DNA from 2 places in the Butyrivibrio fibrisolvens genome. Region 1 is predicted to be linked to the other one. Evidence: riboswitches for the same ligand, from Rfam matches in the RefSeq annotation. Region 1 holds a riboswitch; the other holds the start of a gene.

The links. Region 1 has a riboswitch for cobalamin ahead of I7804_RS00955 (ABC transporter substrate-binding protein). Riboswitches for the same ligand answer to the same signal wherever they lie in the genome.
Region 2: linked by a shared signal. The riboswitch ahead of I7804_RS00110 (sirohydrochlorin cobaltochelatase) and the one ahead of I7804_RS00955 (ABC transporter substrate-binding protein) in region 1 are both predicted to bind cobalamin.

What each region holds. Positions count from the first base shown of each region.
Region 1 is NZ_CP065800.1:251,945-256,388, reverse strand. Features, by position in the region: gene I7804_RS00965 (LacI family DNA-binding transcriptional regulator) at 1-56, shown strand, start outside; gene I7804_RS00960 (pectinesterase family protein) at 179-1,036, opposite strand; cobalamin riboswitch at 1,515-1,708, shown strand; gene I7804_RS00955 (ABC transporter substrate-binding protein) at 1,869-2,981, shown strand; gene I7804_RS00950 (FecCD family ABC transporter permease) at 3,200-4,234, shown strand; gene I7804_RS00945 (ABC transporter ATP-binding protein) at 4,264-4,444, shown strand, end outside.
Region 2 is NZ_CP065800.1:21,838-26,281, forward strand. Features, by position in the region: gene I7804_RS00105 (ABC transporter substrate-binding protein) at 1-1,204, opposite strand, end outside; gene I7804_RS00110 (sirohydrochlorin cobaltochelatase) at 1,214-2,854, opposite strand; cobalamin riboswitch at 2,985-3,248, opposite strand; gene recQ (DNA helicase RecQ) at 3,311-4,444, opposite strand, start outside.

The DNA of each region.
Region 1 (4,444 bases):
AACACAAGACCGTGATAGAGTCAAGACTTGTAAAGCGCTGCACTACAGACTTTTAATATAAGATCCCGCTTACTTCCTTTATCTGGGAATAAGCGGGATTATTTATTGCGTACTGGTACATTCATATTTAATTATTTATCTATGAATTTATCTACTGTGACATAAAAGCGTGACAATGCTAGCGGCGAATGCTTGTAAATCTAGCAGTAGGCTCTAGTGTATGAATATCCTTCCATCCTGCAAAAAGATCTGGATGAATGTGAGGTCCAAAAGTACAGTTTTCAAAAACTGCTGCGCCGTCAGGGCGCCAGGGACGTGCAAGATATACAGATCCGTCTGGGCACCTGTCGGTTATAAAATTGCAATCTATAAAATGTAAACCGGATTCTCCATTTGGAGTATTGGGAGCACATACGAATCCCTGAACAGCCTGCTCAACATATGTAGCGGGCTGTTCTTTTGATATAGTAGTCATATCACGAAGAGGAGCCCTGTATAGTGATACTATAGTGCAGTTCTTAAAAGTGGCATTGGCTCCGCCGAATATAAAATCAACATCACCTTCTATAATACAGTCTTCGTAGTACTGGGTGGTCATAAGACGGGGGCAGTCCTTTCTTGGTCCTGTGAAGCCGCCCTTCTCCCTTTCTTCAAGAGGAAGAGGAGACATGAACAGAGTATCCTGATGCCCTTTTAAATGAACACGTCTGCATATAACATTCGTAGCATCTGCATAAAGGGCGATAGCTTGTCCTCTAAGACGTCCATCTCCCGCGGTATTCTCAATAGTAAGATCTTCGATGATAGCTTCCTTGCCCGATACGAACATGGTATAGCTTCTAAATGTGCCAAGCTTGATACTGCCATCATCCGGCGCCTTGTCAAATCCCCCATCAGACCATGATATAGTAGTAGCATCCATCCCAGCGCCCTTTATATGGAGCGATGCATCAGAGTCACCATTCTCCTTAAAATACTCCGAATCATAATATAGCTTCTTATAATATGTTCCCTTATCAAAAAAAATCTCTTTCATAGTGCCTCTTTTTCTTTTTGGTGATAGATTGATCGTTAGTTTTAAAGTTTGCGATATGTTTGTTATATACTCATGAAAAGAGTCTATATATTATTCTATTACAAAAGCTATATAGACAAAAGTCTGATTGCAACACAGGAGCCTTGTATAATAGGGCAGATTTCGAGAGGCAATGGTGTGGAGCGGGTTACAAAGGATTTCCGCGTTTTTTGAGCGTGTTATTAAATTCAAGAGCGTGATAGATGGCTCCTTCTATTCTGCATTGGGGGCCGCATGCCCCCGCGTAAGCGAGTTTCGGCCCCCAGAATAGAAGGAGCCAGATATCATGCCTTGAATTATAACACGCTCAATAACGCGGAAATCCTTTGTAACCCGCTCCACGCCAGTGCCTCTCGAAATCTGCCCTATTTTACAAGGCTCCGGCACAACCTATCGGCCCGATTTCTCGCATCATTTGACTACATGTCCGTTTTGTGGTAAGGTTCGAACGTATGTGGGTGTTTGCTACAATTATCCGATTGCAGCAAACCTAACAGGGAACCGGGCGAGCTTCCCGGACAGTGCCGCTACTGTGTTGGAACAAAGGCTGCGCTTAACTGCCGGATACAGTTAAGAGGGCGCCATCAAAATGTGTTCCTAAGCCAGATACCTGCCCTCATATTGGCACAGATTCTACGGGACCATAGATAAGTGCCGGTCAAATATTTTGCATTTATGCCCTTTTGTCCGGTGTTCTTATAAAATTCCCTATGTGTCAACATATGTGTTCCTGATAGCGAAGCACTATCAAGAATACAAATCTGATTCGATTTGCTTCAGAATGGAGAATATTATGAAAAAGAAACTGTTATCAGTAATGATGGCTACAACATTGTCATTTACAATGCTTGTAGGATGTGCATCTTCAGATTCCAAGAAAGAAGATGAAGCTGTATCAGAAAATTCAGATGATGCTGCCAGTAAGGCAAGCGATGAAGCAGATACTGCTGCATCGAACGCTCAAGAGGAGTCATCTGAGGAAGAGACTGCTGCAGTAGAAGCTATAGTACTGAGTGAAGCTCCTGCTACAGATCTTGCAGGCAATGAGATCACTGTACCTACAGAGATTGATGCTATCGTTAGTATGTCACCTTCATCAACACGCCTTCTTATCGACCTTGGACTTTCAGATTATATCGTAGCATGCGATACATATTCTTATGAATATTATGGCGATGATCTTGTAGCAGATGTTCCTCAGTATGATATGATGGCTCCTGATCAGGAATCAATCGTAGCTCTTAATCCTGATATCATATTCACAACAGGCATGAGCTATGCTACAGGTAGTGATGTATATGCCTCTGTTCGTGAAGCCGGCATCTGCGTTGCTGATATCCCAAGCGCATCATCACTTGATGAGATCGGTGAGAGCATCACATTCATCGGAGCATGCACAGGTACATCTGAAGAAGCAGAACTTATATTAGAGGAGATGAATGATACTCTTGCTCAGATTGAAGAGCTTGCATCTACAATCTCAGATGATGAGAAGAAGACAGTCCTTTATGAGACCAACACTCCTACAGCTGACTATCCTACAATCTATTCTGCAGGTTCAGACACATACATTGGCGAGATGATCGAGAAGCTGGGCGCTATCAATGCTACAGGAGATCAGGAAGGCTGGCCTTCACTTACAGAAGAGGATGCTATTGCTATAAATCCTGATGTTATCATCTCTACAGATATGTTCACTCCTGATGCAGTAGATACTCATCTTGCTCTTTCAGGTTGGGAGAATGTAACAGCTGTTGCTAACGGCGATGTATATCTTATGGAACTTTCAAATGAGCTCAATCAGCCCAACCAGCACGTAGTAAGTGCTATGGTAGAGATGGCTAAGTACATCTATCCTGATGTATTTGCAGATCTTGAAGATCCATTTGCAGTAATAGCTCGCTAATATATCATAGTAAACGACTTAAGAAAAGCACTTTGCCAGTCATCAGATGCCTTATATGCCAGCATTAGATAACTGGCATAAGGCATTTTATAAAGTCTTTTACTATAGATTTATATATGCAGTCGGGGACTTAACAATATCATTGATATGCGTAGTTTCCCGGCTGCTATTTTTTCACCAATTGAAACCATTAGCTATTAGTGACATGGGGTTAGTATATGAGTAAAGAAAAAAGCTTTGGAAAAAATACTCTTGAAGTCATAACGATTCTGGTATGTCTTATAATTCTCGGAATATGCATGGGAATAGGAAGTGTAGATATCCCTTTAAAGGATGCCATGACAATCCTTGGAGGTAAGATCTTCGGAACATATATTCCGGATGAACTTGCTGCAACTACGTCTATTCTGTGGACTATAAGACTTCCCAGAGCCATGACTGCATTCCTTGTAGGAGGAGCACTTGCCTTGTCAGGTGCCATCATGCAGTCTGTACTTCAGAACCCTCTTGCATCGTCGTATACTCTTGGCGTATCAAGTGGAGCATCCCTTGGAGCATCTATAATCATAGTGACCCAGTTCACTATTCCTGCACTTGGAAGCTTCCTTCTTCCGACCTTTGGATTTGCATTTGGTTTTGCTACAGTTCTTCTTGTAATAGCTATCGCTTCAAGATTTGATAATACACTTCATTCCAATACGGTTATACTTATTGGAATGGTTGTATCCCTTTTTACCAATGCGGTTATGACTCTTGTAAGCTCTTTTGCCAGAGCACATTCACAGCAGCTTCTGTTATGGACGATGGGGTCATTTTCAGGCAAAAGGTGGTATCACGTGCAGGTACTCCTTCCGCTGTGTATATTCGGAATGATCGTGACACTGTATCATGCAAGATCTATGGATATCATGTCATTTGGTGATGAGCAGGCATACGCAATGGGAGTTAATGTAAGAACAAGGAAAAAAATACTCCTTCTCCTTGCATCTCTTCTTACAGGAGCATCAGTCTGCTTTTCAGGAACGATAGGATTTGTGGATCTGATCGCTCCGCATGCAGTCAGGATTGTTTTTGGATCATCTCATAAGAGAGTCGTACCTATGTCATTTTTTGTAGGAGGCGCTTTTATGGCGTTTTGCGATATGGTCGCAAGAACAGCAGTAGAGTCAGAGCTTCCGGTAGGAGCAGTTACGGGAGTTATAGGTGCGCCATTTTTTGTATGGTTGTATCTTCGCGGTAGTAAAGAGTCATAGGTATGAAATAAAGAGTCATGAGGTTAACTATGAAAGCAATATCTGTTTCGAATCTGTCAGCCGGATATGGAAGTGATCCTGTAATAAGTGATATAAGTTTCGACCTTGAATGCGGGCATAATCTCTCTATTATGGGGGCTAACGGAAGCGGCAAGACTACCCTTCTAAGAAGTCTTACAGGACTTATTGGATATAAGGGCAATATCAGCA
Region 2 (4,444 bases), 230 kb from region 1:
CTTCGCTGCTTCTTGTAACTATCTGATGATTAGAGTTTATAGAGAAGATAGCAACTTTTTTGCCATTAATATTATCAAGATCAAGGCTTTCTACGCTCCGAACCTGCTTATCAAAAGACAAACTTGCTTCATCTTCAAGTCCGGTCATGGCTCCATATACCTTGATCCATTCACATCTTCCAAGAGGATCTTCTTCATAGCTTGATCTGTCTATAAATACAGGTATCATAAGCTGTTCGAGTTTCTCCTGAACTTTGGGGACATGTAGTATCATGGTATTCTCAATTGCAAGATCTATATCCGACATCACAATCTGTTCATAGTCAGGAGCGCTGTACTTACCACCGTATACTATGCTTCCACTGTTCATCGCTTCTCTTGCGCTGTCTATATACCAGTCATCTGCTTCTATTCCGGACATTGTTATAGCACTGACTGCTCCTATGGAGTCAAAATGACACATAGCTCCCGATGCTGCAAGATATATACTGTCAAGTGGCATATGGAGCGGGATTATCACTTCCGCCTCGCCATCTGTATATTTTTTTGATATACCTTCTAAGATGTCATCTGTAAGGTTCTTATCTTCAGGTATAAGAAGATATGATCTTCCATCATCTATACTTATAACTGTATAACCATCCTCATATCTATGGATCTTAAAACACTTAGCATAAGTATTCTCATCTGTTGATATATAGGTCAGTCCTTCTATATTGGGAGGATCCATGGAATATCTGATGGTCTTAATATCACTTTTTGCACCGGAACTGTTGTCATTATCAGAATCTATAGGATTATTGCCATATGTGCTATCATCCAGCGTTATATAAAGAGTATAGTCAATAAGATGAGGGGTACTCATGGCAGTAGTATCTGCCTGAACCTTCATCTCTTTGCCCAAAGTCACAGGTATATCGAATTCAGAGTTGCCCTCCTTATTAACAGGATAATATGTATCGCCATCCACTATCATATAGTCATAGTTTGGGCTACTCCATACAAGGTGTGCTGTCGCTTGTCCATCTGTAATAGTAACTTTGCAAGGACTTTCTATATACGCTTTCCCGCTTCCGCCTGTCATTACAACAGATGCGGTGTATTCCCCATCGGAAATCCCACCGCATCCAACCAGACATAGGGAAAAGATGATCAGAAACAACCATTTTGTTATTTCAAATAAATGCTTTAGTTTTTTTCCCATAAAGTTTTATTATTTTATAACTGCACCTGTGTGCTCAACATAGATATCTTCAACTTCCTTGATGCCGCCAAGTCCAAGGATCTGGCAGCTTACTTCTTCAAAGCTTCCATCTGCTTCAAAGCCGCTCTTCCAGGAATCCTCTTCATCGCCTGCCATGTCATTGTTGGCATGATCACCTGCTACGACCATAAGAGGGCGAAGAACTACTTTAGTATAACCTGCAGCTTTAACAGCCTCGATTATGTTTGAAAGCTCTGTTTCTTCAGGCTCACCTTCTACAGTTCCGATGAATACGTTGTCATAGCCAAGTTCATCCATCTGAGTCTGCATCTGGCTGTATGTAACCTTAGCTGTATGCGATGTTCCGTGACCCATGAATACGAAGGCAACTCCTGCTTCCTTAGCTTCGTCAAGGTCTGCATATCCTGCCTCTTTTACAGCTTCAGCTGTTATAGCCTTGGCTACAGCTTCCTTGTCTTCATTGATAACTGTTGCATCATCACCAACTTCTCCAAGAAGGGGCTGCGCTACAGCTACTGATTCGAATTTATCTTCATACTGGGCAAGAGTTTCAACAAGCTCGTCATACTCAGCGCCGTGCATCAGGTGTGTAGGCTGAACTATCAGATTCTTAACATTATTATCTACTGCTCTTTGAAGAGCCTGATCTACATTGTCGATCTTCTCACCATCTCTTGCATAGATATGGTTGATGATGATCTGAGCTGTGAATGCTCTTCTTACTGAGTAGTCAGGATATGCCTCCTGAAGAGCCTTCTCGATTCCGCCTATATCCTTGACTCTGCTATCATTGAAGGATGTACCAAAGCTAACTACAAGGATCTCGTTGTCTCCTATATCATCGCCGTTGAGCGGATCGTCCTTGGAAGCATCTCCTGTATCTCTTCCGAAGTAATCAGGATCAGCATACTCGCCTTCTACAAGCTCTTTCTGAGTATCTGTAAGAGCGTCCCAGGCTTCCTTTGCTTTCTCGCAGTTTTCATATGTATCATCTGTATATTCCTGAACGTAGATTGAATCAATAAGATCTGCCACCTTATCTGCTGCCATTTGATCTTCATCTCCTTCGTAAGGTACCGGATCAGATACTGTTACCTGATGGTCATACCATACTTCCTTAGTTCCTATAAGTGCAAGTGCAAAGCTCTCATCAAGGTATGGTACAGGGACATCGAAACCGTTAACTTCTTCTGTAGTTCCATCTGCATATGTTACAGTATCTATTGTAGGCTCGAGAAGCTCTGCACCCTCTTTCTGAGCATCCTCAGCGCTTCCAGGGAATAGATTTACTATATTCTTGGATGGAAGTGTGATATGGATAGTCATCTCGCCGTCTTCTACGGTAAGGATTCCTTTATTATCATATGCTTCATTAACATGGAACATGGTGCTGTCTGTAGTAAATGTAGCCTGATATGTTCCGTCTTCCAAAACGCCTTCTTTTTCATCAGCATCTGCCGCAGCTGTTTCTGCCTGGGTAGCATCAGCATTTTCATCTGCCTGTGCAGTGTTTTCTACAGATGCTTCATTAGAAGCAGTTTCATCTTGGCCTGAACTATTCTGTCCGCAGGCAACAGTTGTAAATGACATCGCTGCAGTCAGAAGTACTGCCAGAAATTTTTTCTTCATAATATTTCCTCCTAGATAAAAAAATAAAGCCTTCACCAAGTAGCGAAGACTTTTTGCACACAAGTTTAAAGCAAATGCCAAAATAGCATTTACCATAAAGCTTCGTACAGTCAATTCCTCGTGACTTGGTTACCCTTGTACGACGACAGGCAGGTCTCCCGGCTGATTGCATGGTCTCTTTCGCCTTCCCAGTTATCCAGTGGCATATTGAAAGAGACTTGGATGCTATGCAGTCCTATACGCAGGTTCATCAATATAAGATCAACTTGCAAGAACGCATATATTCCAGACAAAACACGGTGACGAGCTCGTGCGGGATTTGCACCCGCTTCCCTTTTCACTTACGCAGTAGCAAGTATAGCTACCCGTAAACACCTTCCGTCTCATTAAATTTCATGGATATAATAACATAAGTAATAGATAAGGGCAAAGATTCTTATCATCAGTTATTTTACTTTACTTCACATAATGCCTTACTATCTCCATCTGAACCTGCTTTGGGTACAGCAGAACCGGATAGGTATTGCCTTTTTGACTGACTTTCTCAGTAGTAACTATACCTTTAGAAAGGCCCTCATCAGTCTGAGCCATCATAAATCTTCCGCCTATATTTTTCTCTGCGATATAACCCATTTCTGTAAGGAATTTCGTTATATCTGTACCGAATATATTCTTGGCATTGTCTGCTGTTGATATCCTGTTAAGCTCATCTTTGATCTCAGATACAAGGCACAGGTCTTTGTACTCATATTTATCTTCATCTTCAGGATTTAGATAAAAGGGGACTTTATGCCCCTTTGGAGCTGTTGAACCTTTTGAACCTTTGGCCTTAGTTTTAGCAGGTGCTGGTGCTGCATCCTTAATATTATCTGCAGCTTCGTCCTGGCTATCTGTTATAGCGGTTACTACTCCCTCATGTTCGTCTAAATATGAACTTATGGCGTTTATGAATCTCTGACCATACTTGTCATATTTCATCTCACCAACACCTGATACGTTCAGCATTGCTGCCCTGTCAAGAGGAGCCTTTGCGCTCATATCGATGAGAGTCTTATCACTAAAGACGATATATGGCGGCATGCCTTCTTCTCTGGCAATCTGAGTTCTAAGTGCTTTAAGTATATCAAAAAGATCGTAACCAGCTTTGGTAAGACTATCTGTTTTCTTCTTGATCTGTCTTACTTTATTACTATCAGGTTCCTTAGCCTGCGTCGTCCTAACTATGACACGGGTAGCCGGATCTTTTAACGGGGTTATATCACCTAACTGGATCACACTGTACTTGTCAGCAGTCTGGCACAGATACCCGTCCAGGATAAGCTGATTTATAAGAATCCTAAGATCAGCTTCTGACCTGTCTTTAAGTGTGCCATAAGTTCTGTAATTCACGATGCCAAGTTCTTTGAGTCTTGCTCTGTTAGCACCAAGAAGTGTCCCTAATATGATATTAAGGCCGTACCTTCCTCTTGTCTCGAATACGCAGTTTATTACTTTTTTGGCATCTTCTGTTCTGTCTTCTTCAATAAAATGTTTATGGCAGTTACCACAATTATCACAGGGCTCTGTATTTTTTTCTCCAAAATATTCAAG